3 regions of the Parageobacillus caldoxylosilyticus genome follow, and region 3 is predicted to be linked to each of the others. Evidence: riboswitches for the same ligand, from Rfam matches in the RefSeq annotation. Region 3 holds a riboswitch; each other region holds the start of a gene.
The links. A riboswitch is a leader RNA that binds a small molecule or an ion and turns the genes downstream of it on or off. The one in region 3 is predicted to bind S-adenosylmethionine.
Positions count from the first base shown of each region.

Region 1: linked by a shared signal. The riboswitch ahead of mtnK (S-methyl-5-thioribose kinase) and the one ahead of BV455_RS01195 (methionine ABC transporter ATP-binding protein) in region 3 are both predicted to bind S-adenosylmethionine.
Region 2: linked by a shared signal. The riboswitch ahead of BV455_RS11455 (methionine ABC transporter ATP-binding protein) and the one ahead of BV455_RS01195 (methionine ABC transporter ATP-binding protein) in region 3 are both predicted to bind S-adenosylmethionine.

Region 1 covers NZ_CP040553.1:869,336-879,121, forward strand. Annotated here, with positions in the region: gene BV455_RS04430 (pyridoxal phosphate-dependent aminotransferase) at 91-1,284, opposite strand; gene BV455_RS04435 (carbon-nitrogen family hydrolase) at 1,381-2,202, shown strand; SAM riboswitch class I at 2,288-2,454, shown strand; gene mtnK (S-methyl-5-thioribose kinase) at 2,538-3,740, shown strand; gene mtnA (S-methyl-5-thioribose-1-phosphate isomerase) at 3,762-4,832, shown strand; gene BV455_RS04450 (sugar ABC transporter substrate-binding protein) at 4,819-5,964, shown strand; gene BV455_RS04455 (sugar ABC transporter ATP-binding protein) at 5,961-7,508, shown strand; gene BV455_RS04460 (ABC transporter permease) at 7,453-8,463, shown strand; gene BV455_RS04465 (methylated-DNA--[protein]-cysteine S-methyltransferase) at 8,511-9,017, opposite strand; gene BV455_RS04470 (PAS domain-containing sensor histidine kinase) at 9,007-9,786, opposite strand, start outside.
Region 2 covers NZ_CP040553.1:2,260,782-2,270,567, forward strand. Annotated here, with positions in the region: gene BV455_RS11410 (3-hydroxyacyl-CoA dehydrogenase/enoyl-CoA hydratase family protein) at 1-1,430, shown strand, start outside; gene BV455_RS11415 (acetyl-CoA C-acetyltransferase) at 1,545-2,717, shown strand; gene BV455_RS11420 (acyl-CoA dehydrogenase family protein) at 2,782-4,566, shown strand; gene BV455_RS11425 (arsenate reductase family protein) at 4,621-4,980, shown strand; gene gcvH (glycine cleavage system protein GcvH) at 5,061-5,444, shown strand; gene BV455_RS11435 (YusG family protein) at 5,517-5,762, shown strand; gene BV455_RS11440 (toprim domain-containing protein) at 5,910-6,260, shown strand; gene BV455_RS11445 (thioredoxin family protein) at 6,268-6,588, shown strand; gene BV455_RS11450 (SCP2 sterol-binding domain-containing protein) at 6,820-7,167, shown strand; SAM riboswitch class I at 7,648-7,756, shown strand; gene BV455_RS11455 (methionine ABC transporter ATP-binding protein) at 7,853-8,881, shown strand; gene BV455_RS11460 (methionine ABC transporter permease) at 8,871-9,539, shown strand; gene BV455_RS11465 (MetQ/NlpA family ABC transporter substrate-binding protein) at 9,556-9,786, shown strand, end outside.
Region 3 covers NZ_CP040553.1:211,493-221,278, forward strand. Annotated here, with positions in the region: gene BV455_RS01160 (5-oxoprolinase subunit C family protein) at 1-818, opposite strand, end outside; gene pxpB (5-oxoprolinase subunit PxpB) at 811-1,500, opposite strand; gene BV455_RS01170 (IclR family transcriptional regulator) at 1,503-2,252, opposite strand; gene BV455_RS01175 (pyridoxamine 5'-phosphate oxidase family protein) at 2,354-2,902, opposite strand; gene pdxR (MocR-like pyridoxine biosynthesis transcription factor PdxR) at 3,009-4,403, shown strand; gene BV455_RS01185 (hypothetical protein) at 4,447-4,641, opposite strand; gene BV455_RS01190 (NAD(P)H-hydrate dehydratase) at 4,683-6,224, opposite strand; SAM riboswitch class I at 6,426-6,533, shown strand; gene BV455_RS01195 (methionine ABC transporter ATP-binding protein) at 6,684-7,697, shown strand; gene BV455_RS01200 (methionine ABC transporter permease) at 7,687-8,352, shown strand; gene BV455_RS01205 (MetQ/NlpA family ABC transporter substrate-binding protein) at 8,390-9,223, shown strand; gene BV455_RS01210 (MFS transporter) at 9,363-9,786, shown strand, end outside.

The sequences.
Region 1 (9,786 bases), 660 kb from region 3:
TAGTAAGAATGCTTACAATATTGTATTCGCTTTTCGAACAATTCGTGCTTGCAAATTTAATTTGAATTATGACAGTATTTTTTGACGTTGTCAATCACTTTTTTCGCTTTCGAAAAGACAAAGCTTGCCAATCCGCTCCGCTGCTTCTTGCAAACGGGCTTCGCTCGTCAATAAGCCAACGCGTACATAGCCTTCCCCATGCTCGCCAAATCCGATTCCCGGCGCGACAGCCACATGCGCTTTTTCAAGCAAATAATCGGAAAAACGTTCCGACGTCCAGCCATGCGGCACCGGCAGCCACGCGAAAAACGAGCCTTTTGGCGGCGCAACATCCCAGCCGATTTGCCGCAATGCCGCTATAAACGTATTGCGCCGCGATTCATACAAGGCGACAAGCTCTTCGACGCAGCGCTGCGAGGAAAGAAGGGCGGTTGCTGCCGCTTCTTGAATCGCGCCAAACAGGCTGACGTATAAATGGTCCTGAAGCAAATTAATCGCCGCAATCACGCTTTCATTGCCGACGGCAAATGCGACGCGCCAGCCCGCCATATTATACGTTTTCGAAAACGTATAAATTTCCACGCCGATGTCTTTTGCCCCTTCTGCCTGAAGGAAGCTAACCGGTTTTTTTCCATCAAAGCCAATCGCACCGTAAGCAAAATCATGGACGACGCAAATCCCGCGCTTGGCGGCAAACGACACCGTTTCCTCGAAAAATTCCTGCGAAGCAGTCGCTCCGGTTGGATTATTTGGATAATTTAAAAACATAAGTTTAGCTTTTTCTGCAATATGGCGAGGAATGTCACTATAATCAGGCAAAAACCCATGTTCGGCACGCAATGGCATCATCACCATTTTTGCACGCGCCAGCGCAATCCCCGACCAATAGTCAGGATACCCCGGGTCAGGAACGAGCACGATATCACCAGGATTCACGAGGCATTGCGGAATCTCGACAAGCCCCGCTTTACCGCCGAACAAAATGGCGACTTCTTTTTCGGGGTCAACGGTCACGCCGTATTCCCGTTCGTAAAACTCGGCAACCGCCTGTTTCAAAAAAGAATACCCTTGAAACGGCGAATATTTGTGATATTTCGGGTTTGCCACCGCCTTTTGCATCGCTTCGACGATATGCGGCGGTGTCGGCTGATCCGGATTTCCTTGTCCTAAATTGATGACATCGTATCCTTCCGCGATTTTTTTGGCTACTTTCGCGACTAATGAGGCGAAAAACTGCTTTGGAAGCCCTTCTAACAGGTCGGATAACGGAAATTGTTTTGTCATGCTTAACACCTTCTCAAAAATTTCTTGAAATTCTAGTGCAACATCATATATCGTAAAAATCAAAATGTAAAGTAAATTTTTTCGAGGTGAACACGAATGACATTAAAAATTGCCTGCCTGCAGCTGGATATTGTCTTCGGCAGTCCGCACGAAAACGAACAGGTTGTAGAAAGAGAAATAGAAAAAATTGCAAAAGAACGTCCGGATGTCATCGTTCTTCCTGAACTATGGACGACTGGCTATGACTTAACTCGTCTCGATGAAATCGCCGATGAAAATGGCGAACGCGCGAAAACGTTCATGACAAAACTGGCAAAATCGTACCGCGTCCATCTTGTCGCCGGTTCAGTCGCCAAAAAAACGGCAAAAGGCGTGACAAACACGATGTATGTCGTCGACCGAAACGGCACGGTCGTTGGCGAATACAGCAAACTGCACCTCTTTCAGTTGATGGATGAGCATCTTTACCTCCAGCCTGGGGAGGATACCGGTTTATTTACGCTCGAAAACACCTTATGCGCCGGTGTCATTTGCTATGACATCCGCTTTCCGGAATGGATCCGCGTCCATGCGGTCCAGGGGGCGGAAGTGCTGTTTGTCGTTGCCCAGTGGCCGCTCCCCCGCCTTGCCCATTGGCGCACGCTGCTTGCGGCGCGCGCCATTGAAAATCAATGCTATGTCGTCGCTTGCAACCGCGCCGGCAGCGACCCGAACAACGTGTTTGCCGGCCATTCCATGATCATCGATCCATGGGGAGAAATCATTGCCGAGGCGGGCGAGGAGCCTTGCGCACTCACCGCGCAAATCGATTTGCAAAAAGTGCAGGAAGTGCGGGCGCGCATCCCGATTTTTGCCGATCGCCGTCCCGAATATTATCAGACGGCAGAAAAAAATTTTAAAAAAAGTATTGACAAATGAATTCGTCAGCGTGTATGATTCGAATCAAACGCACAAATATTTTCTAACATAAGCAAAAATTCGAAAAATGAATATACTGAAAATACTCTTATCAAGAGTTGGCTGAGGGAATTGGCCCAATGAAGCCCAGCAACCGACCGTAATACTATCGTGAGATAGGGCGCACGTTTTTTTCGGCGCCGGAAGTTTCATCTTCCGCAGGGCACGGTGCTAAGTCCAACAGAAAGACTTGTTCTTTCTGGAAGATAAGAGGTGCGAAGACTTGGAATCTTCAAGCCTCTTTCTATGCAGAAAGAGGCTTTTTAATTTATTTGCTGAAGGGGGATTTTATTCCAATGTCGATCTCACATTCATCCGTTTATGAACCATTAACAGAACAAGGAGCCATTTCTTTAGCCGTGCGCCTCGGCCTCTTCCGCGAAGGAGCGCCGCTTGTCTGCCGGGAAATCGGGGACGGTAACCTTAATCTCGTTTTCCGCATCGTCGATAAAGAAGCGAAAAAAGGGATTATCATCAAACAAGCCCTTCCATATGCGAAAGTCGTTGGGGAAAGCTGGCCGCTCACCTTAAAACGCGCGGTAATCGAAAGCAATGCGCTGCGCACATTTGCCGGCTATGCGCCGCAATATGTACCAAAAGTTTACTATTCCGATGAATCTTTAGCCATTACCGTGATGGAAGACTTGTCGCGTTTGCAAATTGCCCGCAAAGGCTTGATTGAAGGGAAAACATATCCGCTTCTATCTCAGCATATCGGCGAATTTATCGCAAAAACGTTATTTTACACGTCGGATTTCGGCATGAATCAGCAAGAAAAAAAACAGCTGGCGCAAAGCTTTGTCAATCCGGAACTGTGCAAAATCACGGAAGATCTTGTATTTACCGATCCGTTTTTTAATCATGAAACGAACAACTTTGAAGAAGAACTGCGCGACGATGTCGAATCGCTTTGGAACGATGACAAACTTCACTTAGAGGTTGCCAAATTAAAGCGCAAGTTTTTAACCGAAGGGGATGCGCTCATTCACGGTGACTTGCACACAGGCAGCATTTTCGCCAGCGACAAAGAAACGAAAATCATTGATCCAGAGTTTGCGTTTTACGGTCCATTTGGATTTGACATCGGCCAGTTTTTCGCAAACTTGCTGTTAAATGCGTTGTCCCGCCCAGAATCGCAGCAAGAGCCGTTATTTGCTCATATTGACAACACATGGAAAGTATTTACAACCGTCTTTTCTGAACTTTGGCATACGCACAATGTCGAACCGTATGCGAAAACGAAAGGACTATTAGAAGAGGTGCTGCATCATACCTTTGTCGATGCGATCGGCTTTGCCGGCTGCGAAGTGATCCGCCGCACAATTGGCTTGGCACATGTCGCCGACCTGGACGGCATCGAAAATAAAGAGGAACGTTTGCAAGCAAAACGCCACGCGCTTCGCCTTGGCAGAAGCCTTATCTTGCGACGTGAAACATTATCTAGCATCAAAGAAATTCGTTCTCTTTTCGCACAAACAGTGCTAGCACCAACGAATTAACACAATGAAAGGAAGAACCATATGGCAGAACCATTCGCAATCCCACGCTCTGTAGAATGGAACGACACGCATATTACGATTTTAAATCAACAAAAGCTGCCGTTAGTGACGGAATATTTGCGATTGGAAAATATTGAAGACGTTTGGGAGGCGATTGCGTCGCTGAAAGTGCGCGGCGCCCCGGCAATCGGCATTGCCGCCGCTTACGGCCTCGCGCTTGCCGCCCAGCAATATGAAACAGAATCACTGGAACATTTTAAAAAACAGTTGCAAAAAGACCGTGACTACTTAGCAAGCGCCCGGCCAACAGCAGTCAATCTGTTTTGGGCGCTGGACCGCCTTGTTGCCAGCATCGCCCATGCTTCCTCTGTCAATGAAGCAAAAACAACGCTCGTCCATGAAGCGATTCGTATTCAAATTGAAGATGAGGACGTTTGCCGGCGAATCGGGGAACATGCGCTTTCCTTGTTTCAAAACGGCGACCGCATTTTAACGATTTGCAACGCCGGATCGATCGCCACCGCCCGTTACGGCACGGCGCTTGCCCCGTTTTATTTGGCGAAAGAAAAAGGAATGAATCTGCACGTGTACGCGTCGGAAACACGCCCTGTCCTGCAAGGGGCAAGATTGACGACGTGGGAATTAATGCAGGCTGGCGTAGATGTGACGCTTATTACCGATAATATGGCGGCACAAACGATCAAGGCGAAAAACATTACCGCCGTCATCGTCGGCGCCGACCGCATTGCCGCCAACGGCGATACAGCCAATAAAATTGGCACGTTTGGCCTTGCCTTGCTGGCTAAAGCATTCGGCATTCCGTTTTATGTAGCCGCGCCGCTGTCAACGATCGATTTAGCGACAAAAACAGGAGAAGAAATTCCAATCGAGGAACGCAAACCAGAGGAAGTGACACATATCGCCGGAACGCCGATCGCCCCGGAAGGAGTAAACGTCTATAATCCGGCCTTTGACGTTACGCCGCACCATCTCATTACGGCTATCATTACCGAACAAGGCATCATTCGCGGCAATTATGAAACGGAACTTCCAGCACTATTTGCAAAGGGGGAACAGCATGAAGCGATTTAGACTTAACTATTTATTGGCACTTCTTTTTTCCGCTATCGTCATCCTTAGCGGCTGCATGAACGAACAAGATGCCGTCAGTCCGAAACCGGCCAAACAAGAAAACGGCACGGCTGAGAAAACGGCCGAAACGACGGCGGCGGCAACCGAACAAGCAGAAATCCCTGATAAATTAAAGAAACCGATTAAAATCGCCGCCATTATGCAAATGTCGATTGGCACCTTTTCTTCGCAATATATCGCCGGGGTAAAAGAACAAGTGCAAAAATTTGGCGGCGAAGTGCAAATTTACAATGCGGACAACGATTTAACGAAAATGGCTTCTTATGTCGAAACAGCGATTACGCAAAACGTTGATGCGATTCTATTAGACCATGGCCGGGCGGATGCGCTCGAAGGACCGGTGAAAAAGGCGGTCGCGAAAGGCATTCCTGTCGTCGCGTTTGACAACGATTTAAACATCCCAGGCGTAACGGTCATTGACCAAGACGACTACAGCCTCGCCTGGAAGACGTTAAAAACGTTGGCCGAAGACTTAAACGGCGAAGGAAACATCGTCACGATTTGGGTCGGCGGATTTACACCGATGGAGCGGCGCCATGTGATTTACGATGCGTTTAAAAAACGCTATCCGAACATCAAAGAAGTGGCGAAATTCGGTACAGCCAGCGCCAATACCGCCTTGGACACGCAAACGCAAATGGAAGCGATTTTGAAAAAATATCCGAATAAAGGCGATATTGATGCGGTGTTTGCGACTTGGGACGAATTTGCCAAAGGCGCAACGCGAGCGATCGAGCAAGCAGGACGCAATGAAATTAAAGTATATGGCATCGATTTAAGCGATGAAGATTTGCAAATAATGCAAAAACCAAACAGCCCGTGGGTCGCTACGACCGCAACAGACCCGGCGGAAGTCGGCCGCGTTCAAGTCCGCTTTGCTTATCAAAAAATCGCCGGGGAAAGAACGCCAAACATTTATTCGCTAGAACCGCATTTAGTCAAACGATCCGATTTGCCTAACCAACAAGTGTCAATGAAAGACCTTCACCAATACATCGCCGGATGGGGACAGTCGAATGTGGCGGTTTCCCCTTGGATGAAAACGCTGGAAGCACAGGTGAAGAACAAATGAGCGGTCTTTATATGAATCATATTTATAAATCGTTTGGAACTATCAACGTATTAAACGGCGTGAGCCTCCATGTTCAACCTGGGGAAGTTCACGCCCTTTTAGGGATGAATGGCGCCGGCAAAAGCACATTAATGAAAATTCTGGCAGGCGATCTTTCCCCTGATCAAGGTACGATTACCATTGATGGGAAAGAGCAGCAGTTTTCCTCGCCTGCTGATGCCAAAAAGGCGGGCATTGGTTTAGTGGTTCAGGAAGTCGATACGGCTCTCTTTCCCGCCTTGACTGTCTATGAAAATATTGCCGCCGATGAGATCGCAAAGACAAAACAAAAGCCACTGCTTTCATGGAAACAACAAAAAGAACGGGCTGCAGAGCTGTTGCGCCGAGTCGGCCTGTCGATTTCGCCGGCCAAACTCATTCGCGAATGTTCCCTGCATGAAAAACAGCTGATTGTTCTGGCAAAAGTCCTGTCTTCTTCAGCACGCTACATCATTTTGGATGAGCCGACCGCCGCGCTGAGCGAGACGGAAACAAAGCGGCTGTTTACGATTATCAATGAACTTAAAGCGCAAGGCGTTTCCTTTATCTATATTTCTCACAAATTAAAGGAAATTAAAGAAATTTGCGACCGCGTCACGATTTTGCGCGATGGGAACGTCGTCCACCATGGCGATGTTGCCTCTCTTTCTCTAGAAGAAATGATCCGCTATATGGTAGGACGCTCTTACACAACGGCGCAAAGGGAAACCCGCACATACGGGGATGATCGTCTTTTTGAAGTGAAACAGCTTCATATCGCTAAAACAAATACAACGGTCGACCTCTACGTTCATAAAGGGGAAATTGTTGGCATCGCCGGACTTGTCGGAGCGGGAAAAACGGAGCTGGCGGAAAGTTTAATTGCCAGCAGCAAAACAACCGGCGAATGGTGGATCGACGGAAAACGTTATGCATTTGCTTCCCCAAAAGAGGCGATTGCGGCCGGCATTTGCTTAATTCCGGAAGAACGGAGAAAACAAGGACTTTTTCTTCAGGAACCAGTTCGCACCAATCTTACCGTCCGGCTACTATCTTCATTAACGAAATGGCTGTGGGTGCGGCAAAAAAAAGAAACATCCGTTGCCAAACAGCTTGTCGATTCCTTGCAAATTCATCCGCCTTTCCTGTCGACGAGCGTGCGGCAATTAAGCGGCGGCAACCAGCAAAAAGTCGTGATCGGGAAATGGTTAAAAACCGATGCGCGCATATTCATTTTTGACGAACCGACAAAAGGAATTGACATCAACGCCAAGCAAGAAGTATTTTCAATCATCCGTTCCCTTGCCGACGAAGGGAAAGCGATTTTGTATTTAACAAGCGAATTTCAAGAACTGCTTGATATTGCCGATACGATTTACATCATGGTGGACGGCAAGCTGATCAAACGCGTGCCCGCCCATGACATCACCTATGAACAACTCATTTATTACTGCAGCGGAGGTGAGATGGATGGCACAGCCAGCCGTTTCGGTCGCCAAGAAAAAGCAAGCGCCATCTCTTCTTGAATTTTTATATAAACATGGCACATTGCTTGCCATTCTCGTTGTCATCGCCTATTTTGGCATCACGCAAGACCGCTTTTTTACGTACGAAAATTTCAGCGATATTTTGCGCTCGATTTCCATCGTCACGCTCGTTGCGATTGGCATTACGTTTTCCCTTATTGTCGATGGATTTGATTTATCCGTCGGCTCGACCGTCAGCCTGGCAACCATCGCCAGCGCCGCGGCGCTCGTATTATACCGCCAGGAAATTCTCGTTACTTTGCTTGTTCCGCTTTTACTGGGAATTGCCGTCGGCTTGTTAAACTCGTTATTAATTGTGAAATTAAAATTGCCGGATTTATTGGCTACACTGGCAACGATGTACGCGATTAACGGTGTGCAGCTGACATATACGAAAGGATTTTCCATTTACAACGACATGCCGCTTCCAGACGGAGGAACGGCGCCAGGCAAATTTATTCCTTCCTTTTTATTTATCGGTCAAGGGGAAGTGTTCGGCATTCCGTTTTCCGTTTTGCTTATGTTAATCATTGTCATTGCTTCCCATTTGTTTTTGACGTACACCAAACCAGGGAGATTGTTTTATATGACGGGGGAAAATCTTGAAGCAGCACGGCTTTCGGGTATTCCTGTCAACCGCTATCGCACGTATGCATATGTCATCAGCGGGTTTTTCGCGGCGCTTGGCGGCATTGTTCTCGCCTCTCGCATCGGAACCGGGCAAGTATCGGCCGGAGCTTCCTTTTTAATGGACGGCGTAGCGGCCGCATATATCGGCTTTTCTGTATTTGGCGCCGGAAAGCCGAATGTCATCGGCACGCTGTTTGGCTCGATTCTAATGGGGGTTTTGCTCAACGGATTGACGATGATGAACGTTCCATATTACGCTCAGGATATTATTAAAGGGGTTATTTTAGTAGGAGCGCTCGCTTTATCGCATATACAAAAAAAATAGGAATGTTTCATTCATGCGCATAAAAAACTAGAAGCGGACCGCAGCTTCTAGTTTTTTTCTGTCATACTATACCGTTGCTCGAGCTTGAGCAGCTTCGCCTTGACATCGATGCGGCAGCCAGCGTATCCCGTCAGCGCACGGTTTTTTCCGATCACCCGATGGCAAGGAACGACAATGGCCAGCTCGTTGGCTCGGTTTGCTTGTCCTACCGCCCGCACCGCTTTAGGGCGGCCGATTTTACTCGCAATATCACTGTAGCTAACCGTCGTTCCGTACGGAATTTCACAAAGCGCCTGCCATACTTGTTCTTGAAAATCCGTTCCTTTCCATTTCAAAGGCAGGTTAAACGTTTTCCGTCTGCCCCGAAAATATTCATCGAGCTGTGAGACAGCATTTTCTAATAAGGAAGAACGGCTTTTTATCATTTCATATTGCTGGCAAAGCTCGCGCCAATCTTCCTCAAACAGCTGGACACTGACGATCGCTTCACCGTCGGAAACGACATAGATATTTCCGAGCAAATCAGATGGATAGATGCTGAATTCAAATTTCATCATGATCGTCCTCTTTCTCTACTCTTTTGATCGGGAGGGTAATATGGAATGTTGTACCGACGCCAACTTCGCTTTCTACATCAATTTTTCCTTGGTGTTCCTCTATGATTTTATAGCTAACCATCAATCCTAGTCCAGTACCGCGTTCTTTTGTGGTATAAAACGGCTCGCCGAGCTTTTTAATTTTATCTTGCGGAATGCCGCATCCTTGGTCAGTAATGGAAATGCGAATGTGGTTGTCGTCGCTCTGCCGGATGCGAACGGTAACATCTCCGCCTTTTGGCATCACTTCAATCGCATTTTTTAATATATTGATAAACACTTGCTTTAGTTGGTTTGGCTCGCAATAAATAGGCGGGAGCTGCGGGGCGAAATCCGCGATAATCTGCACGCTGTGCATCATCGCTTGCACGTTGATTAAATCGATCGTATCCTGCATGATTTTGCATATGTCGTTTTGCTGGTATTGAATCGCCTGTGGCTTGGCAAGAACGAGAAATTCGGTAATAATGGATTCAATCCGTTTTAATTCAGACATAATGACGTTAAAATACATCGAATAATCTTCTTTAATGCTTCCTTGCAATAACTGAATAAATCCTTTCAGCGCTGTCATTGGATTGCGGATTTCATGAGCAATGCCTGCGGCCAGTTCTCCCACTACATTCAAGGTATCTGATTTTCTTAGCTGCAGCTCCATCTCCTTTCTTTCGGTAATATCGCGGAGCATCATCATTCCAACGCCAGGGATGATTTCCTTTTTGAGTGC
Region 2 (9,786 bases), 1.9 Mb from region 3:
CGTTGGAATATGAGCCGCGCAAAAAATTAACGACTCCGGCGGTGGAAATGAGTAAGCAAGCAAAAGGATTAGCCAATAAGTTGAAAGCGCTTGTATATGCCGATGACCGCGCTGGAACGTTCCTTTGGAACATCACCGCCCCAGCTCTGCTTTACTCGGCGAAATTGCTCGGTGAAATTGCCGATGACATCGTAGCCATCGACCGGGCGATGAAATGGGGGTTCGGCTGGGAGCTTGGGCCATTTGAAATGTGGGATGCGATTGGCGTTGAGCCATCCGTTCGCAAAATGCAAGCGGAAGGCATGGAAATTCCTTCATGGGTAACCGATATGCTTGCCAACGGATTTACATCTTTTTATCAATTGGAAAAAGGGCAAGTGTTCTATTATGACCGGGGAGAGTATAAACCTATTGAAGAGAATCCAAAAACCGTTCACATTAAGCGCATAAAAGAGCAAAAAGGCGTCATTAAGAAAAACAGCGGCGCCAGCTTGATCGATCTTGGCGATGACGTCGCCTTATTAGAGTTCCATTCGCCAAATAACGCAATCGGCACGGATATTGTACAAATGATTAATTATGCGTTGGAAGAAGTGGATCGTAATTATAAAGGGCTTGTCATTGGCAACCAAGGCAAAAACTTCTGCGTCGGCGCTAATCTCGCGATGATGCTGATGGAAGCGCAAGATGAGAACTACTTTGAACTTGAGCTTGCTGTCCGCCAGTTCCAGCAAGCGATGATGAACATTAAATACAGCCCGAAGCCAGTTGTAGCGGCACCGTTCGCGATGACACTCGGCGGCGGCACGGAAGTATGTCTTGCCACTGCGCACATTCAAGCAGCGGCAGAAACGTATATGGGGCTGGTGGAAGTCGGTGTCGGCCTCATTCCTGGCGGCGGAGGAAATAAAGAGCTGTATATTAAACATTTAAACAGCCTGCCAAACGGCATTGATTTCGATTTGCAAAAAATCGCCAATAAAGTATTTGAAACGATTGCGATGGCAAAAGTATCCGGTTCGGCAGCAGAAGCGCGTGAACTGAACTTTTTAAACCAGCGCGATGGCATTACGATGAACAGCGACCATTTGATTTATGAAGCGAAACAAGCGGTCATTTCCTTGTATGACCAAGGTTATCGCCCGCCGATGCGCAAAAAAGTGCCGGTCGTCGGGGAAACAGGATATGCGGCATTGCTTTTAGGAGCGCAATCGATGTTCCACTCCGGCTATATTAGCGAGCATGATTTGAAAATCGCGAAAAAACTCGCCTATGTCATTGCCGGCGGAAAAGTTCCGTACGGAACGGAAGTAGACGAACAATACCTGCTCGATTTAGAGCGGGAAGCGTTTTTAAGCTTGATCGGCGAGCCGAAAACACAAGCGAGAATGCAGCATATGCTTGTGAAAGGCAAACCGCTCCGCAATTAATGCTGGGGGAGGCTTGGAAATAACCGCTGAGAAAAATAGTGTTGTCGATGAAAGCGTCATCGCTGGCGAACTGCGCTTGGAAATAAACGCTTGAGAAAAATAGGGGGGAAGATTGTGAGAGAAGCGGTGATTGTAGCTGGAGCGCGCACACCGGTCGGAAAAGCGAAAAAAGGTACGCTCGCCCATGTACGACCGGATGACTTAGGAGCGCTTGTTGTGAAAGAAACGTTGAAACGCGCAGGAAATTATGAAGGAAATATCGATGACTTAATTATTGGCTGCGCGATGCCGGAAGCGGAGCAAGGTTTGAACATTGCGCGGAACATTGGAGCGCTTGCCGGGCTTCCATATACGGTTCCGGCGATTACGATTAATCGTTATTGTTCTTCTGGACTGCAAGCAATCGCGTATGCGGCAGAGCGCGTCATGCTTGGCCATTCCGACACGGTGATTGCCGGCGGAGTCGAATCGATGAGCTTAGTGCCGATGATGGGGCATGTCATTCGCCCAAACGCCAAGCTGGCCGAAGAAGCGCCAGAATATTACATGTCGATGGGGCATACGGCAGAGCAAGTCGCGATGAAATATGGCGTCAGCCGCGAAGACCAGGATGCGTTTGCGGTGCGCAGCCATCAGCGCGCGGCCAAAGCGATTCGCGAAGGCAAGTTTAAAGAGGAAATTGTACCCGTCGAAGTGACAGTAAGCAAAATTGAAAATAACAAACTAGTCGAGAAAACGATTCTTTTTGAAGAGGACGAAGGAGTCCGTCCGGATACGAATATGGAAGCACTAGCCAAGCTTCGTCCGGCATTTTCCATCAATGGAACGGTAACGGCCGGAAATGCGTCGCAAATGAGCGATGGCGCGGCGGCGGTGATGGTGATGGACCGCGAAAAAGCAGAATCGCTCGGCTTAAAACCGCTTGGAAAATTCCGTTCGTTTGCCGTTGCCGGAGTGCCGCCGGAAGTAATGGGAATCGGCCCGGTGGCGGCGATTCCGAAAGCGTTGAAACTAGCTGGCTTGGAGCTTTCCGACATCGGATTAATCGAGTTGAACGAAGCATTTGCTTCGCAATCGATCCAAGTCATTCGTGAGCTTGGATTGGATGAAGACAAAGTCAACGTCAACGGCGGAGCGATTGCGCTAGGCCATCCGCTTGGCTGCACGGGAGCCAAACTGACGCTGTCGCTACTTTATGAAATGCGCCGTCGCAACGTGCAATTTGGCATCGTGACGATGTGCATTGGCGGCGGTATGGGAGCAGCGGGAGTATTTGAATTAATCTAATTGGATCTAGCGGGCGGCGTAGTTCGCCGCTCGACGATATAAAATTTAGGGGAGGAGTACAAAAATGGCAAAAACATTGGAAAACGCGATTAAAGGTGGGAGCTTCCTTATCGAAGATATTCCTTGCGAACGCGTATTTACGCCGGAGGATTTTACCGATGAGCATAAAATGATTGCGAAAACGACGGAAGATTATGTCGTCAATGAGGTGCTTCCGCAATTAGAGCATTTAGAAAATCATGAATTTGACCGCTCTGTAAAATTATTAAGAAAAGCGGGCGAGCTCGGATTGCTTAGCGCCGACATTCCGGAAGAGTACGGCGGGTTAGGGCTGGATAAAATCAGCTCCGCGTTGATTGGGGAAAAAATGGCGCGCGCTGGCGGTTTCTCGATTTCCCACGGCGCCCATGTCGGAATCGGGTCGCTTCCAATCGTTCTGTTCGGAACGGAAGAACAAAAGAAAAAATACTTGCCGTCGCTTGCGACCGGTGAAAAAATCGCCGCCTATGCGCTGACAGAACCTGGTTCTGGTTCCGACGCATTAGGAGCAAAAACGACGGCGAAATTAAACGCCGAAGGGACTCATTATATTTTAAACGGGGAAAAACAATGGATTACGAACGCTGGATTTGCGGATATCTTTGTCGTATATGCGAAAGTAGACGGCGAACATTTCTCCGCATTCATCGTGGAACGGGACTTCCCGGGCGTATCGACCGGTGCGGAAGAAAAGAAAATGGGAATTAAAAGCTCGTCGACGCGGACGTTGATTTTACAGGATGTTCCTGTTCCGAAAGAAAACTTGCTTGGCGAAGTCGGCAAGGGACATGTGATTGCGTTTAACATTCTTAATATCGGGCGTTATAAACTTGGCGTCGGCGCGGTTGGCGGCGCGAAACGGGCGCTTGAAATTACGCTTCAATACGCAAATCAGCGCCAGCAATTTAAACGGCCAATTTCGCAATTTACGTTAACGCAAGAAAAATTCGCGACGATGGCTTCCCGTTTGTACGCAACCGAAAGCTCTGTTTATCGTACAGTCGGTCTATTTGATGAGCGGATGAGTCTTTTGGATAAAGAAAAAGCAAAAGACGGAAAAGAAATCGCCAAATCGATTGCCGAATATGCGATTGAATGTTCGCTGAATAAATTCTTTGCGACGGAAACATTGGATTATATCGTGGACGAAGGCGTACAAATCCACGGCGGCTACGGATTTATGCAAGAATATGAAATTGAACGCGCCTATCGCGATTCCCGCATTAACCGCATTTTCGAAGGGACAAATGAAATCAACCGTCTGCTCGTTCCAGGAATGTATTTGAAAAAAGCGATGAAAGGCGAGTTGCCGCTTTTGCAAAAAGCGCAGCAGCTGCAGGAAGAATTAATGATGCTCGCGCCAGAAGAAGTCGGCGACGGCGTGCTTGAACAAGAAAAATATTTAGTGCGCAACGCGAAAAAAATTGCGCTCATGGCGGCAGGATTGGCAGCACAAAAATTCGGCCCGAAACTCGAAGAAGAGCAAGAAATTTTAGTCAATATTGCGGATATTGTTGCGAATATTTACGCGATGGAATCGGCGGTGCTTCGCACGGAAAAAGCGATCAAAAACTCTGGAGAAGAGAAAAACAAACAAAAAATCCTTTATACGCAAATCTTTTGCCAAGAAGCGTTCAATGAAATCGAAGCCCATGCAAAAGAAACGCTCATTGCCGTGGAAGAAGGCGACGCATTGCGCATGATGCTGTCCGCTTTGCGAAAGTTGACACGCTACATGCCAATCAACATCATTGCGAAAAAACGCGAAGCCGCAGCCGCGCTCATTGAAGCCGAACGTTATATTGTGTAATAATGGAAAGTACCAGGCTTGTCCTGGTACTTTGCATATAAAGGATGGGTGAAGATGGCGTTCACGTTTTATTGGTATCCAAAATGCGGCACGTGCCGGAAAGCAAAAAAATGGCTTGACGAACATGGAATCGACGTACAAGCAGTGCATATCGTCGAAAATCCCCCGACAAAAGCGGAATTGACAGAGCTTTATCGCAAAAGCGGGCTGCCGTTGAAAAAATTTTTCAATACAAGTGGTATGAAATACCGGCAGTTAGGGTTAAAAGAAAAAGTGAATACCGCTTCCGAGGAAGAGCTTCTTGAAATACTTGCCTCAGATGGCATGTTGATCAAACGGCCGATTTTAACCGATGGGAATCATGTCCTTGTCGGGTTCCAAGAGGAACAATATGAAAAATTTTTCAACGAATGAGACGAATTCAGTGAGTTTTTTGGTAAAATTGGTTATGATGAAAAAGAGCATATTTTTTGTCAATATGGAGGGATGCGAGCATGAATACACCGAAAGAATTACGCTATTCAGAAGAACATGAGTGGGTGCGTGTAGAAGGAGACAAAGTGCGCATCGGCATTACGGATTTTGCGCAATCCGAACTAGGAGATATCGTGTTTGTCGAACTTCCGGAAGTAGGAACGGAAATTACCGCCAATGAGCCATTTGGCAGCGTGGAATCGGTCAAAACGGTGTCCGAGCTTTATGCGCCGATCAGCGGCAAAGTCGTTGAAGTCAATGAAGAATTAAACGACAATCCAGAGTATGTCAATGAATCCCCATATGAAAAAGCATGGATGATTGTCGTCGAGCCGAAAGATATGAGCGAGATCGATAATTTATTAACAGCAGAGCAATATGAAGCAATGGTAAAAGAAGGTTAAACCTTCCTGCCATGAATCATAAAAAGGATGGACACCCTATACATAACTGAATGGACAAAAAGGGGTGCTCCTATGGCATTAGAAACAAGACAAGTCAACATCACCGATCGCGTGATAGGCAAAATAAACGGTGATTCGGTTGAACTATATGTGGGGAATGAGCAAATTGGCCATCTTCCTTTTTCACAAGCAAGCCATTTGTTGCAGTTAAAAAGTGGATATGAACAGAAAAATGGACAAATTTATAAGGAAATGACCGTCACCGTTGAGCCAGATCAAAAGTATGTCGATTGCGACGGTGAGGCTGGTTGGTGCTAAAAGCAACGGTGTGCTGCCGTTGCTTTCTTCTTGTTTTTATAAGATGCGGTTCATGAAGCGGCGCCCGCCCGTTTCTGCGACGGAAACCATGGCCGCCGTTGTCATATAAATAATAGTACAACGACATTTACTTTTGGGTGATTGTTTATGACGGAAATCGAAAAAGTGATTATTGTCGAAGGACGCTCTGACAAACAAAAAATCGCCAATATTCTAAATGAGCCGGTGGAAATTATTTGCACCAACGGGACAATCAGCGATGCCAGGCTGGAGGAGCTGATTGACGAGCTTTATTATAAAGACGTTTATATATTAGTCGATGCCGATGAAGCAGGCGAAAAATTACGCAAGCAGTTTCGCCGCGAGTTTCCAGAAGCGGAACATATTTATATTGACCGTGCCTACCGCGAAGTGGCAGCCGCGCCAAATTGGCATATTGCGCAAGTATTATTGCGTGCGAATTTTGATGTGCATATGAATTATTTATTGAAAAGGTGAATAGGCAATGAAAAAAATAGAGCCGTTTGAAATCGATGAAGTCATTCGCAACGAAGAGGTAGTTTGCCTTTATTTATATACGCCGATGTGCGGCACTTGTCAGCTTGCCAAACGGATGCTGGAAGTAGTCGAGGAATTGTTTCCGTTTCTTCCGTTTTACCAGACGGATATTAATTATATACCGAAGCGGGCGGTTGCATGGAAAATTGAAAGCGTTCCATGCCTTCTTTTATTTCAACGTGGTAATATCGTCAAAAAGTGGTATGCGTTTCATTCTGTTCCTTATTTGCATGAAACAATAAAAGAGATGTTGCCGAACAGCCATTAGATTTTTTGAATCCAAAGATAGACTAGTTCATCGACGATTTGTGAACGATTCCCCTCCCCCATGATGTGTTTGGCGCTCGCGTTGAAAACAGCAGTTATTTTGCCTCCATTTGACATATTTCTTGGGAAATGACGGGAATTTTGTTCTTTTTCTAAATGATTTGTCGAGCTTTTTCTAAAGGATTATTTTCGCTCATATGGAAATAAATGAAACAAAGGGGAGGCGGATAAAATGAATATGCGTGAACTAGTCAGCCAACTTGCCGAACGAATGCAAACATTAAATCATCTATTGCCGATTTTACCGGAAGAAGAGCTGTACGTTCGCTTTGAGTGCGAAACGGAAACAGCAGTCGTGGCCATTTCAAAACATCAAATCAGCCCAAAAGCGGAAGTAGACGAGCGTCGGGTATTAACGGTGCGCGGGTCAAAAGAAGCATTGGAATCGCTATTAAGCGGAAGGATGAAATTGCAGCAGCAAATTCGCCTGAAAGAAGTGTGTATTTCCGGAAGTTTCCGGCATATGTTATTGTTGGAGTCATTGCTTCACTTAGCCAAGCCATATCGATATGTTTGTTAAATAATGTTTCACATAATTTCCTATGCAAAAAATTCATAGGCGCAGAAAATAGTGCTGCCATTCAGAAAAAACTTTGATTACAAGAAGCGGAGAGGCTGCCCAGTGCAATCCCGCAATTGATTTTCCTAACACGGTGCTAATTCCAGGAACCTAGACGGCTCGAAAAGATCAAAAACATGTCCCCCTTCTCTCCCTGACAAGAGAGAGTTTTTATTACAAATCAAGGGGGGAACAGAGGATTTGGTCGTCTGTTGGGATTGGAAAACATCAATGAATGAATTGAGGATTTAGGGCAGACCATTGCCGCTGCGACGTGGATTACTTTGAATATTTCCGTTTCATCATAAAAGTAAGATTGCCGAAAAATATGGGAGAAAAATTTTTTTTGTTGACATGATTCGACATAAGATGATACAATCACATTCGTAAATTAATTTGTAATTAATTGAAGATTTGTAATTGAATAATATGATTGTTGCGCTCTTATCAAGAGAGGTGGAGGGATGTGCCCAATGAAGCCCGGCAACCGTCAGCATATACGCTGAAATGGTGCCAATTCACACAAAGCATCTGCTTTGGGAGATAAGAGACGGAATGGTAATGATTACCTTTCTGTTCTCTTCGAGCAGAAAGGTTTTCTTTTTGGAACGAGCCGCCTGCTAGATGAAGGAAGGTGAAAATGTGCATGATTACGTTGGAAAATGTGACAAAAATATATGAAGCGGCAAGCGGGTCGATCACCGCAGTCGACAATGTTTCTTTGCAAATTAAGGAAGGGGAAATTTTTGGAATTATCGGATATAGCGGCGCGGGGAAAAGCTCGCTCATCCGTCTTCTTAACGGATTGGAAAAACCGACAAGCGGTAAAGTCATTGTTGCCGGACGGGATATGGCTAATATTAAAGGAAAAGAATTGCGAAAGGCTCGCCAGGAAATCGGGATGATTTTCCAGCATTTTAATTTATTATGGTCAAGAACCGTTCATGAAAATATTGCATTTCCTTTAGAAATTGCTGGTATTCCGAAAGAAACGCGGAAAAAGCGGGTCGATGAGCTAATTCAGCTTGTCGGGCTGCAAGGAAGAGAACATGCTTACCCGTCACAGCTGAGCGGCGGGCAAAAGCAGCGCGTTGGCATCGCGCGTGCGTTAGCAAACAATCCAAAAGTGTTATTGTGCGATGAGGCGACATCCGCGCTAGACCCGCAGACAACCGATTCCATTTTGGAGCTTTTGGTGGATATTAATAAACGTTTAGGATTGACGATCGTATTAATTACCCATGAAATGCATGTGATTCGTAAAATTTGCGATCGCGTCGCAGTGATGGAGAACGGAAAAATTGTCGAGCAAGGCGAAGTGCTGCAAGTGTTCCGGCAGCCAAAACAAGAGATTACGAAACGGTTTGTGCAACAGGTTGTTGAACCGGAGGAAACAAAAGAAACGATTACCCATCTGCTCGATAAATATCCGAACGGAACGGTTATCCAATTGACGTTCGTCGGAGAGGCTGCGGAACAGCCGCTGATTGCCAATGTTGTGCGTCAGTTTCAAGTGGATGCAAATATTTTACAAGGGAAAATTTCACAAACTCATCAAGGCGCCTACGGTGTGCTGTTTGTTCATATGGATGGGGAAAAAGAGGAAGTGGCCCGCGCGATCGATTATATTCGCCAGCAGCAAGTGGCAGTGGAGGTGATTACGGATGCTCGCTAACCTCTTGCCGAACGTAGAATGGGATATGATTTGGGCGGCTACGGTTGAGACGCTTTATATGACAGGCGTCGCCGTTGTGGCGACATTTATATTGGGAACGATTCTTGGACTGCTTTTATTTTTAACGTCAAAGGGAAACCTCTGGGAGAACCGCCTGGTGAATATGATCATTGCTGCTATTGTTAATGTTTTCCGTTCCATTCCATTTATTATCTTAATTATTTTGTTAATCCCGTTTACGAAATTCGTTGTCGGAACAATGCTTGGCGCCAACGCGGCATTGCCGGCTTTGATTATCGGAGCAGCGCCATTTTACGCGAGAATGGTGGAAATTGCGCTCCGTGAAATTGATAAAGGCGTCATTGAAGCCGCGAAAGCGATGGGGGCATCGACGGCAACGATTATTTGGAAAGTGCTGCTTCCAGAGTCACTGCCTGCGCTTGTGTCTGGAATTACTGTAACGGCGATTGCTTTAGTCGGATATACGGCGATGGCAGGGGTTGTTGGTGCCGGCGGTCTTGGAAACTTAGCCTATTTAGAAGGATTCCAGCGCAGTCATAACGATGTCACGTTTGTCGCTACCGTTCTAGTTTTAGTAATTGTCTTTGTCATTCAGTTTATTGGTGACTTTGTCACTTCCAAAATAGATAAACGATAAAAAGGGGGAAATCGATATGAAAAAATGGATTAGTGCATTATTTGCCGTCGTTCTTGTGTTGGCATTGGCAGCATGCGGAGGCAATAACAACGCTGATGGTGGCAAAAAAGAAGGGAAATTAACAAAATTAGTCGTTGGAGCTTCCAATGTTCCGCATGCCGAAATTTTAGAAAAAGCAAAACCAATTTTAAAAGAAAAAGGCATTGATTTAAAAATTGTTACATTCCAAGATTATGTATTGCCAAAC
Region 3 (9,786 bases):
GCCGCAATGACTTGGGCAATCCGCGGATACCCGCCTGTCGTTTGGCAATCGGCCATCAATACAATCGGCTGGCCGAATGCGGGCACTTGCACCGTTCCAAACGCAACCGCTTCCGAAATCATCTCGGTATTATCTTTTCGCCTAAGCACTTGTCCTTGCAGACGGTAGCCCATGCGGTCCGACTGGGGCGTTACTTCATAAGCGAGAGAAAAAAATTGTGCGCGGCTTTCGGCAGTAAACGTGCTGTACTCCGGTCCTGCTGCGGCACGAATTACTTTCTTCTTTCCATCTATGTAATTTCTGGCGGAAAAGGCGATGCCCCAACGGATTGGAATGTTTGGCACAGCCATCGCCCGCGAACGCAGCGATAATATATCGCCTTTTTGCAACGGTTTTCCATGTAAGCCACCAATTGCTGCTTGCACATATGTCGAACGGCTGTTCATCACGAGCGGAAGGTCCAATCCGCCGGCAAACGCGATATAGCCGCGATATCCCTTTTGACACGCTCCGATGGCCAGCACATCGCCGCGCCGCACGGTGAGCGGCCTCCACATCGATACAGGCCGTTCGTTTAACGTACAGAAAAATTCCCCTCCGCAAATGGCGATGACGGCGTCTGTTGCAAAACGCAGCGTTGGGCCGTTCATCGTCATTTCCAACACCGCTTCGTTCTCATCATTGCCAACGAGAAGATTGGCAAGGCGGCTGGCCAGCGAATCCATCGCTCCGCCGGCCGGCACCCCGGCTTTGCGGTAGCCGACGCGTCCTTGATCTTGCACGGTTGTAAAAAATCCGCTATGGATGATTTCAATCATGCTGATCGCTCCACATTCGATATTCGTCTTCGGTAATCGGACGGAATTGCACTATATCCCCCGCTCTAAGCAGACTCGGCTCGTCATGCTCCGGGCGGAATAAAGCAAGCGGCGTTCTCCCGATGATTTGCCATCCGCCCGGCGTCGCCAACGGATACACCCCGGTCTGGCTGCCGGCAATCCCGACAGACCCGGCAGGAACGCGTGTCCTTGGTGTGGCGCGGCGCGGTGTCGCAATTTTAGGCGACAGTCCGCCTAAATAGGCAAAACCGGGAGAAAAGCCAATCATATAAACGCGATAGCGCCCTTGCGCATGAATGGCAATGACTTCTTCTTCCGTCATCCCGTGAAAGCGGGCGACTTCTTCTAAATCAGGACCAAACTCTCCACCGTAACAAACAGGAATGACAACGGTTCGTGATGGCGGCGCTTCCACCTGTTCGACACGCTCGAGCTCTGTTCGAAGCCACTCGCACATTTCCTCGTAGTTTCCAACGACAAGCGGATCGTAATACACCGTCACTGAGGAAAATGTTGGGACAATATCAAAAATCCCATCCTTTTTCTGTTGTTCTAAAAAAACGGCGACACGATGAACGTAGTCATTCACTGCTTCATCTACTTTCGTGGAAAAACGAATCGTCACCGCATATTCACTTAACGGAAACATCATATAATCCATTGTCATCCCTTCCTTGAAAAACCGAGCTGGGTGGAAATTTGCTGGGCAGCCTGCTTTAGCATTGGAACCATTCGTTCGATCGCTTCCGGTGAAAACCGATGTTCCGGGCCAGCGACACTTAATCCTGCTGCCGCTTTTCCTTCATGATTGAAAATCGGCACCGCAATCGCGGCTGAATAATCTTCTAATTCCGAATAACTGACCGTATATTGCCGCTTTCGGTCTTGTTCAATCCTATCCCGCAATGTGTCCCGCTGGACAATTGTATTTTTTGCAATCTTCACCAACTGAACACGGTCGATGTAGCGCTGTTGTTCATCTCGTTCCATAAACGTAAGCAAGATGCGAGGACACGCCCCGGCGTATAACGGAGCACGCCGCCCGACTTTCGTATACACGCGCACCGGTTCCGATGTATCGACTTTCTCAATATAAATTGCTTCATCGCCGTCACGAATGACTAAATTGACTGCTTCCTTCGTGTCTTCTTTCAGCTGCTGCATAATCGGAAGCGCGATTTGCCGGAGATCTAGCCGTTCCGCAACGAGCATGCCAAACGACAACAATGTTAAACCGAGCTGATAATAATCATTAGTTTTGTGTAAAAAACCGAGCTCTACTAACGATTGCGCCATCCGATAGACCGACGTTTTTGGCATTTGCAATAATTCGACCATTTCCTGCAGCGTAAGCCGCTCATGGTCAATGAACAGTTTTAATATTTCCATCGTTTTAACGACTGTTTTATTCATCTTGCTCTCCTTTTGTTCCATATAATGAAACATATATTCCATAAAATGAATGGTATATTCATTATAATAAAAATAAACAAAATTTTCTATCTATCATTTCATCAAAAAATCCTGCCGGCATCGTCCCGCACGGTTCTTCCTTTATAAAACCAGCGATCTTCCTCTAACGGTTTTTCTTTCGCTGTAATAAGGTTAGGAATGATTTTGATGACAACGGCGGCGCTGCCCATGGATGAACGGTATGACGCCACATGTTGCTGTGACAACGGACGGTGAAAATAGCCGGGCACATATTTGCCAAGCAGCTGCCTAAGCGCATCGGTCGCTTCGTCTAAATCGGAAACAATCTCGGCTTTGCCAAACAACATAACACTCATATAAGCGGTGCTTGTTTTGGCTGGCACTGGATGCACCATTGTCCCTATATGTTCACTAACGGTAAAGCAAACGCGCGGATTGCGCTGGATGATATCGATTTTTCTCCCTTCTTCCGCTCCATGGACATATACACAACCGTTCCACCATACGAAATTCAGCGGCACGACATACGGCTCACCACCATCTGCCAGACCTAAAAAGCCGGTCAACGCTTCCTGTAAAAACCGGTTGATTTTTTGCTCGTCTTTGCACCCCAACATGTCTCTTCTCATCCATTTCTCCTCCTTCATGGTGATATAATTGAATCATAGAGAAAAACTGACCTGATGAACAGGGACAGAATGCAAGAAAAAAGAAGGGTCAGAGGAGGAAAATGTAGTGGAATTGCAGCCCATTCTCGATCCAACAAACCGTACACCGCTTTACATGCAGGTGTATACGTATATAAAAGAGGAAATTGCAAACGGCCATCTCCAAAAAGGAAGCAAACTCCCATCGATTCGCGCGCTTTCCCAACATTTAGCCATCAGCAAAAATACCGTCGAAGCCGCATACCAGCAGCTTCTTGCCGAAGGATATATCGAAAGCAAACCGCGCGTAGGGTTTATTGTCAAAGAACTGGAAGAGCCTCTCCAATCATTTGTTTTCCAACCAGATGTACTCGTGAAGGCTCCGAAAAGCAAGCAAATTCGCTATAACTTTCGCTACGGTCATATTGACCTTGCCCATTTTCCAATGAAAACATGGCGGAAATGTCTTCTTGCAGCGATGGATTCGGAGCAAAGTGAATTACTATGGTATGGCGATCGTCAAGGAGATATCGGCTTGCGCGAGGAAATTCAACACTATTTGTACTACACACGCGGCATTCGCTGTTCGGCTGAGCAAATCGTTATTGGCTCTGGCACGCCACAACTGATTGGCGTCTTATGCCAGCTGTTCGATTTTCGTCACGATGCGGTCGCTTTAGAAAATCCTTGTTATGATGTCATTCGCACCGTGTTTCAAAATCACCATTTTTCTATTCTCCCAATTGAACTGGAAGAAGATGGGCTAAACATCGACCAGCTGCAAACAACAAACGCCAAACTTGTCTATGTCACCCCCTCCCACCAATTGCCGCTTGGGATGGTGCTGCCGATCGGCAAGCGGCAAAAGCTGCTGAAATGGACGCAACAGTCTAACGGATTGATAATCGAAGACGATTACGATAGCGAATTCCGCTACGGGAGCAAACCAGTCCCTGCGTTAAAAGCGCTCGATACGGAAGATCGCGTCATTTACGTCGGCACGTTTTCGAAAGTGTTTACTCCTGCCATCCGCACAAGCTTTGTGGTGTTGCCGCAAAGTTTGCTGGCGCGGTTTCATGAACGCTGTGCCAACTATCATCAAACCGTCCCTATTATCATTCAAAAAGCGCTCGCCCGATTTATGCGTGAAGGCCATTTTGAACGCCATATCCGCCGCATGCGCACCATCTACGCAAAAAAACGGCAAGCGCTCATCGAAGCGATTCGCGAATACTTCGGTGATCAAGCAACGATCATCGGTGACAAAGCGGGACTCCATCTTCTTGTAAAAATAAAAGACAAAAACGCCAACGAACTGGTGCAAAAAGCAGAAAAAGCGGGCATTTTCGTCTATTCGGCAGCGAAATATTGGTTTGGAAACGATGGAACACCGCCTTCTTATATTTTGCTAGGCTTTGGAGGGATGAGCGAGGAGGGCATCCGCGCCGGAATTCGCGAACTAAAACGGGTATGGGAGATTTGAGCTACTCCCTACGATAAAAAGAAAAGCGATGCGCTTCTATACTCTAGCGCATCGCTTCTTTACGCAGAAACCATATCCCAATGGCGAATAAAATTGCCCCTGCCGAGCGATACATACGAATCGCTTCGGATAAGATAATATGATAAGTATCCGCGTCCGCATGTCCCCCGCTTTCGCGAAGCCAATGATTGGCGTATGCTTCGCCAAGGTCAACACTCCCCCCAAAGCAAAAAAGCACCGATTCCCATCATTACATGTCCCACCACCATCTCCCATTTTTCACCCCATATCCCCCCTTTGTTTCTCCTGCACATACGAAAGCACTGCCGGAATTGCTTCGATCAAATCGCCAGCGAGCACATCCCATTGTGAATGGCTGCGTGCTACAAGCATATCGGCGGTTTTTCCATGAACCCAGACAGCATTGCTAATGGCTTCTTGTACAGAATGATGCTGCATAAGAAACGCGGAAACCATACCCGTCAGCACATCGCCGCTTCCGCCTTTCGCCAAGGCTGGATTTCCGGTCGTGTTGACGTATTGCGAACCGTCTGGCGTTGTCACAATCGTATAAGGTCCTTTCAACACGACGTAGATACCGTACTCCATCGCTAGACGCTTCGATGTGCCAAACCGATCACCTTCGATGTCACGGATCGATAGATTGAGCATGCGCGCCATTTCTCCGGGATGCGGGGTGACCACCGTTGCTGCTTTTCGTTCATGGATCAGCGCGGCGTACTCGTTCCAGAAAAACAGCGCATCCGCGTCAATAACAAGCGGCACTGGCTTCTGCACGATGTTGGAAACAAGTTCGCGGACACCATCCGTACGGCCAAGCCCCGGACCGATGGCGATCGCATCGATATCAAGCGCCGATACATCCATGGCGCCGGAAAACGCCCCGTCCCGCGCCGGGCAAGGATAGTACATCGCTTCCGGAACACGGTTGGCGACAACGGAATAAATGTCATCCGGCACCGCCATCGTCAATAATCCCGCTCCGCTTCGCAGCGCCGCTTTGGCTGTTAACGTAATCGCTCCTGTCATCGCGCGAGAACCGCCAACAACCAACAATTTTCCATGTGTTCCTTTATGAGACGATCGTTTTCGTTTTGGCAGCGTCCGCACGACGTCGTCCTCTTTCCATACAAAGCGGGGCGCGGCATTCCGCTTGACGGCAAGCGGCGGAATGCCGATATCGATAAGGAGCAGTTCACCGTAATAATCTGCTGTCGGAAAAGTATACGCCCCTAATTTCGGGCATTGAATCGTGATCGTGACATCGGCGCGAACCGCTGTTTCTGCCTCTCCCCCATCCGCTGGCGTTCCGCTTGGGATATCGATCGCATAGACAATAGCGCGGGAGCGGTTGACAAGCTCAATGATCTCTTTATACGGCGGACGCACCTCCCCTTTGATGCCAATGCCAAGCAAGGCGTCAATGATGACATCGTATTGTAAAATGTGCGTGGCAAACGCTTGTTCATTTCCCGCATATGGTTTCCAGTCATATCCGGAACGCTCATACACCTCAAGCGCCGTTTTCGCCGCCCCTTTTATCTTTTCTTTCGGCGGAATAAGCCATAAATCAGCATCATATCCGTAGCTTTTCAACATTCTTGCGACGACAAATCCGTCACCGCCGTTATTCCCTGTTCCCGCTAGCACCGCTACCCGGGCCGAACGGGGAATGCGTTCGCGCAGCACATGAAACAGCGACTGCCCGGCGTTTTCCATTAAGGAATCGGCGCTGATGCCGATTTGTTCAATTGTGTCGCGGTCGATTTCGTACATTTCTGCGGCTGTAACGATATGCATTCTGCTCACCTCACCTATTAAATATGTATTTTGTCCCGTTTCATTAATTTGTTCTCCACGAAAGAGGAAAACACCTGCGAAAAAATTTTTTTGCGGTATAACAATGATGTAAGCGTTGTCTTATCCCGTCATCGCCAAAACCAATATTGACAACCGGCTTTTTTGGAATTATGATGAATGTAAAAATTGCATACAACGAACCGCTTATCAAGAGTGACCGAGGGAACAGGCCCAATGACGTCCGGCAACCTCCCTTTTAGGGAACGGTGCCAATTCCTGCAGAATGGCTTTCATTCTGAAAGATAAGTCGGGTAATTTACATACCGATGCCTCTTTCTGAATGAAAGGGGCGTTTTTGTTTTTTCAGCTCCAGGAAAAACAAAGAAGCAACACTTCTTAATATACAATAGTTTTTCAGAATTACTAAAACTCCGCAAATAGATCGGGAGGGAAGAAGTGATGATTGAAATAAAAAATGTAACAAAAATCTATTCCACGAAAAAAAAGCAAGTTGTCGGCGTCGACAACGTATCCTTAACCATTCAAGACGGGGAGATCTTTGGAATTATCGGCTATAGCGGCGCCGGCAAAAGCTCGTTGCTGCGCTGCTTAAATCTTTTGGAACGCCCAACATCTGGCCAAGTCATCATCGATGGTGTCGATTTAACGACATTGAACAACAAACAGCTGCGGCAAGCCCGTTTAAAAATCGGCATGATTTTTCAGCACTTTTATCTTGTCAGCTCCAAAACAGTGTTTGAAAATGTCGCCTTTGCCTTAAAAGCGGCAAAAAAGCCAAAAGAAGAAATTGAAAAAAGAGTCAATGAATTGCTTGAAATGGTCGGGCTTTCCGATAAACGGGACGCGTATCCTTTCCAGCTAAGCGGCGGGCAAAAGCAGCGGGTTGGCATCGCGCGGGCGCTTGCCAACGACCCGACCGTCCTCTTGTGCGACGAAGCAACATCGGCACTCGACCCAAGTACAACGAAATCGATTTTGGCGCTGTTGAAAAAAATCAACCGTGAACTTGGCATTACGATTGTGCTGATTACGCATGAAATGGAAGTGGTCAAGGATATATGCGACCGCGTCGCCGTCATGCAAAACGGGAAAATCATCGAATTAGGAACCGTATATGACATTTTTACAAATCCGAAAGAAGAACTAACGAAGTCCTTTATCAACAGTGTATTGCGGTTTGAACTCCCTGATCATCTGCTGCAGAAGCGGACAGGAACGATTGTCAAGATCCAATTCAAAGGGAAGACCGCCGAGGAAGCGATTGTTTCTGATATGCTGCAATCCTTTAAAGTAAAAGGCAATATTTTGCATGGAAAAATCGAGTATATCCAAGAGATGCCGCTTGGAATTTTTGTCATGGAGCTGACCGGCGAACCGGAAGAAATCGAGCGGGCCATTCACTACATTTCGCAAAGAACGAACGGATTGGAAGTGATTGCACATGCTGCTTGATGCGCTGATCGACTTAATTCCCGAACTGAACAAAGCGTTTTTAGAGACGATTTATATGGTGGCGATTTCCCTTTTCGTCGCGGTCCTTGCCGGTTTGCCGCTGGGAATTCTCCTATTCGTCACCGACCGCGGTCTGTTTTTGGAGAACACAGTGGTCAAATCCGTCCTTGGCTTTATCGTCAATATGATTCGCTCGATACCGTTTGTCATCCTGCTCGTCGGGCTGCTGCCGCTTACGAAACTGATTACCGGAACAACGATCGGACCTACCGCCGCGTCCGTATCCTTGTCGGTCGCTGCCGTTCCGTTTTTTGCAAGAATTGTAGAAACATCGTTGCGGGAAATCGAAAAAGGGGTGATTGAAGCGGCGGTTGCCGTCGGGGCGACACCGTGGATGATTATCAAAGATGTGCTGCTGCCTGAGGCACGCCCTGGCATTGTGCATGGAATTACCATTACAACGATTAGTTTAGTTGGATATTCGGCCATGGCTGGCATTGTCGGCGGCGGCGGCATCGGCGACCTTGCCATTCGCTTCGGATATTACCGCTACGACAATACCGTTATGATTACAACGATCGTCATTTTAATTTGTCTTGTCCAAATCATTCAGTTTGTCGGCGACCGCATTGCCCGCTTGGTCGATAAGCGGTGAGGTCGTTAAAATATAAACTACTAAGGGGGACTTTATCATGAAAAAACTATCGATCTTTCTCGTTTTCTTGCTTTCCATTGGGCTTCTTGCCGCATGCGCGGGCAAGGAAACAGCTTCCGGCACTCCAGAGAAAAAAGAGCTAACGATCGGAGCGACTTCCGGCCCTTACAGCGACATGGTCAATAAAGCGATTAAACCGATATTGGAAAAGAAAGGATACAAAGTAAAAGTAGTCGAATTCAGCGACTATATTCAGCCAAACTTGGCGCTAGCCAACGGCGATCTAGACGCTAATTTATTCCAGCATAAAATTTACATGGAAAACTTCGCAAAAGAGCATCACCTCGATCTTTCCGAAGTGATTATCGTTCCAACGGCACCAATGGGAATTTACTCGAAGAAATTTAAATCGCTCGATGAAATTAAAGATGGAAGTGAAATTGCGATTCCAAACGATCCAACCAACTTGGCAAGAGCGCTTTTAATCTTGCAAGACAAAAAATTAATTAAGCTCGATCCATCAGTCAATCCGCTCACCGTTTCGGAAAAAGATATAAAAGAAAATGTAAAACACCTTAAATTTAAGCCGATTGAAGCTGGCCAATTGCCGCGTACCGTGGAAAGCGTCGATTTGGCCGCTGTTCCGGGCAACTTTGCCTTAGCCGCAAAAATGAATTTAATGGATGCCCTTGCACTAGAAAACATGCCTGATGACTATCGCAACCGCATCGTTGTCAACACAAAAGATTTAAATAAACCATTTGTCAAAGATATGAAAGAAGCTGTCGAATCGAAAGAGTTCGAAGAAGTGATTGACAAAGAATTTAAAGGATTCGGAAAACCAAAATGGATGCTGGAACGAAAACAGTAACAATGATGCAAACACGCCGTCTGATTGCGGCGTGTTTGTTTTCATGATTTTCGATGGCATTTCAGGACATGGACGTCTTCCGTCTAAAAGAGTTATAGTAAGAATATAACAATAAACGAAATAAAAGAGGCGAGAAACATTGACGTACATCGAAAAAGGCAGCACCGAATACATAAAAGCAAGTTTGGCCCTATTTTTCGGCGGGTTTGTCACCTTTGCGATTTTATACACGACACAGCCGCTGTTGCCGATTTTCGCGAAAGAATTTCACGTTTCCGCCGCGTCCGCCAGCTTAACGGTGTCCGCGTCTACCGGAACGTTAGCGGTAATGATGCTCATAGCGGCTAGTTTATCCGACCGCATCGGCAAAAAGAATGTGATGATGATGTCCATGCTGCTGACATCGATACTGGCGATGGCCATGGCGTTTAGCCCGAACTTTATTTCCCTTGTCATTGCACGCACGTTCCTTGGCATGACAGCCGCGGGCATCCCGTCTCTGGCGATGGCCTACGTCGCCGAGGAATTTCATCCGGCCGGAATCGGAAAAGTAATGGGCCTCT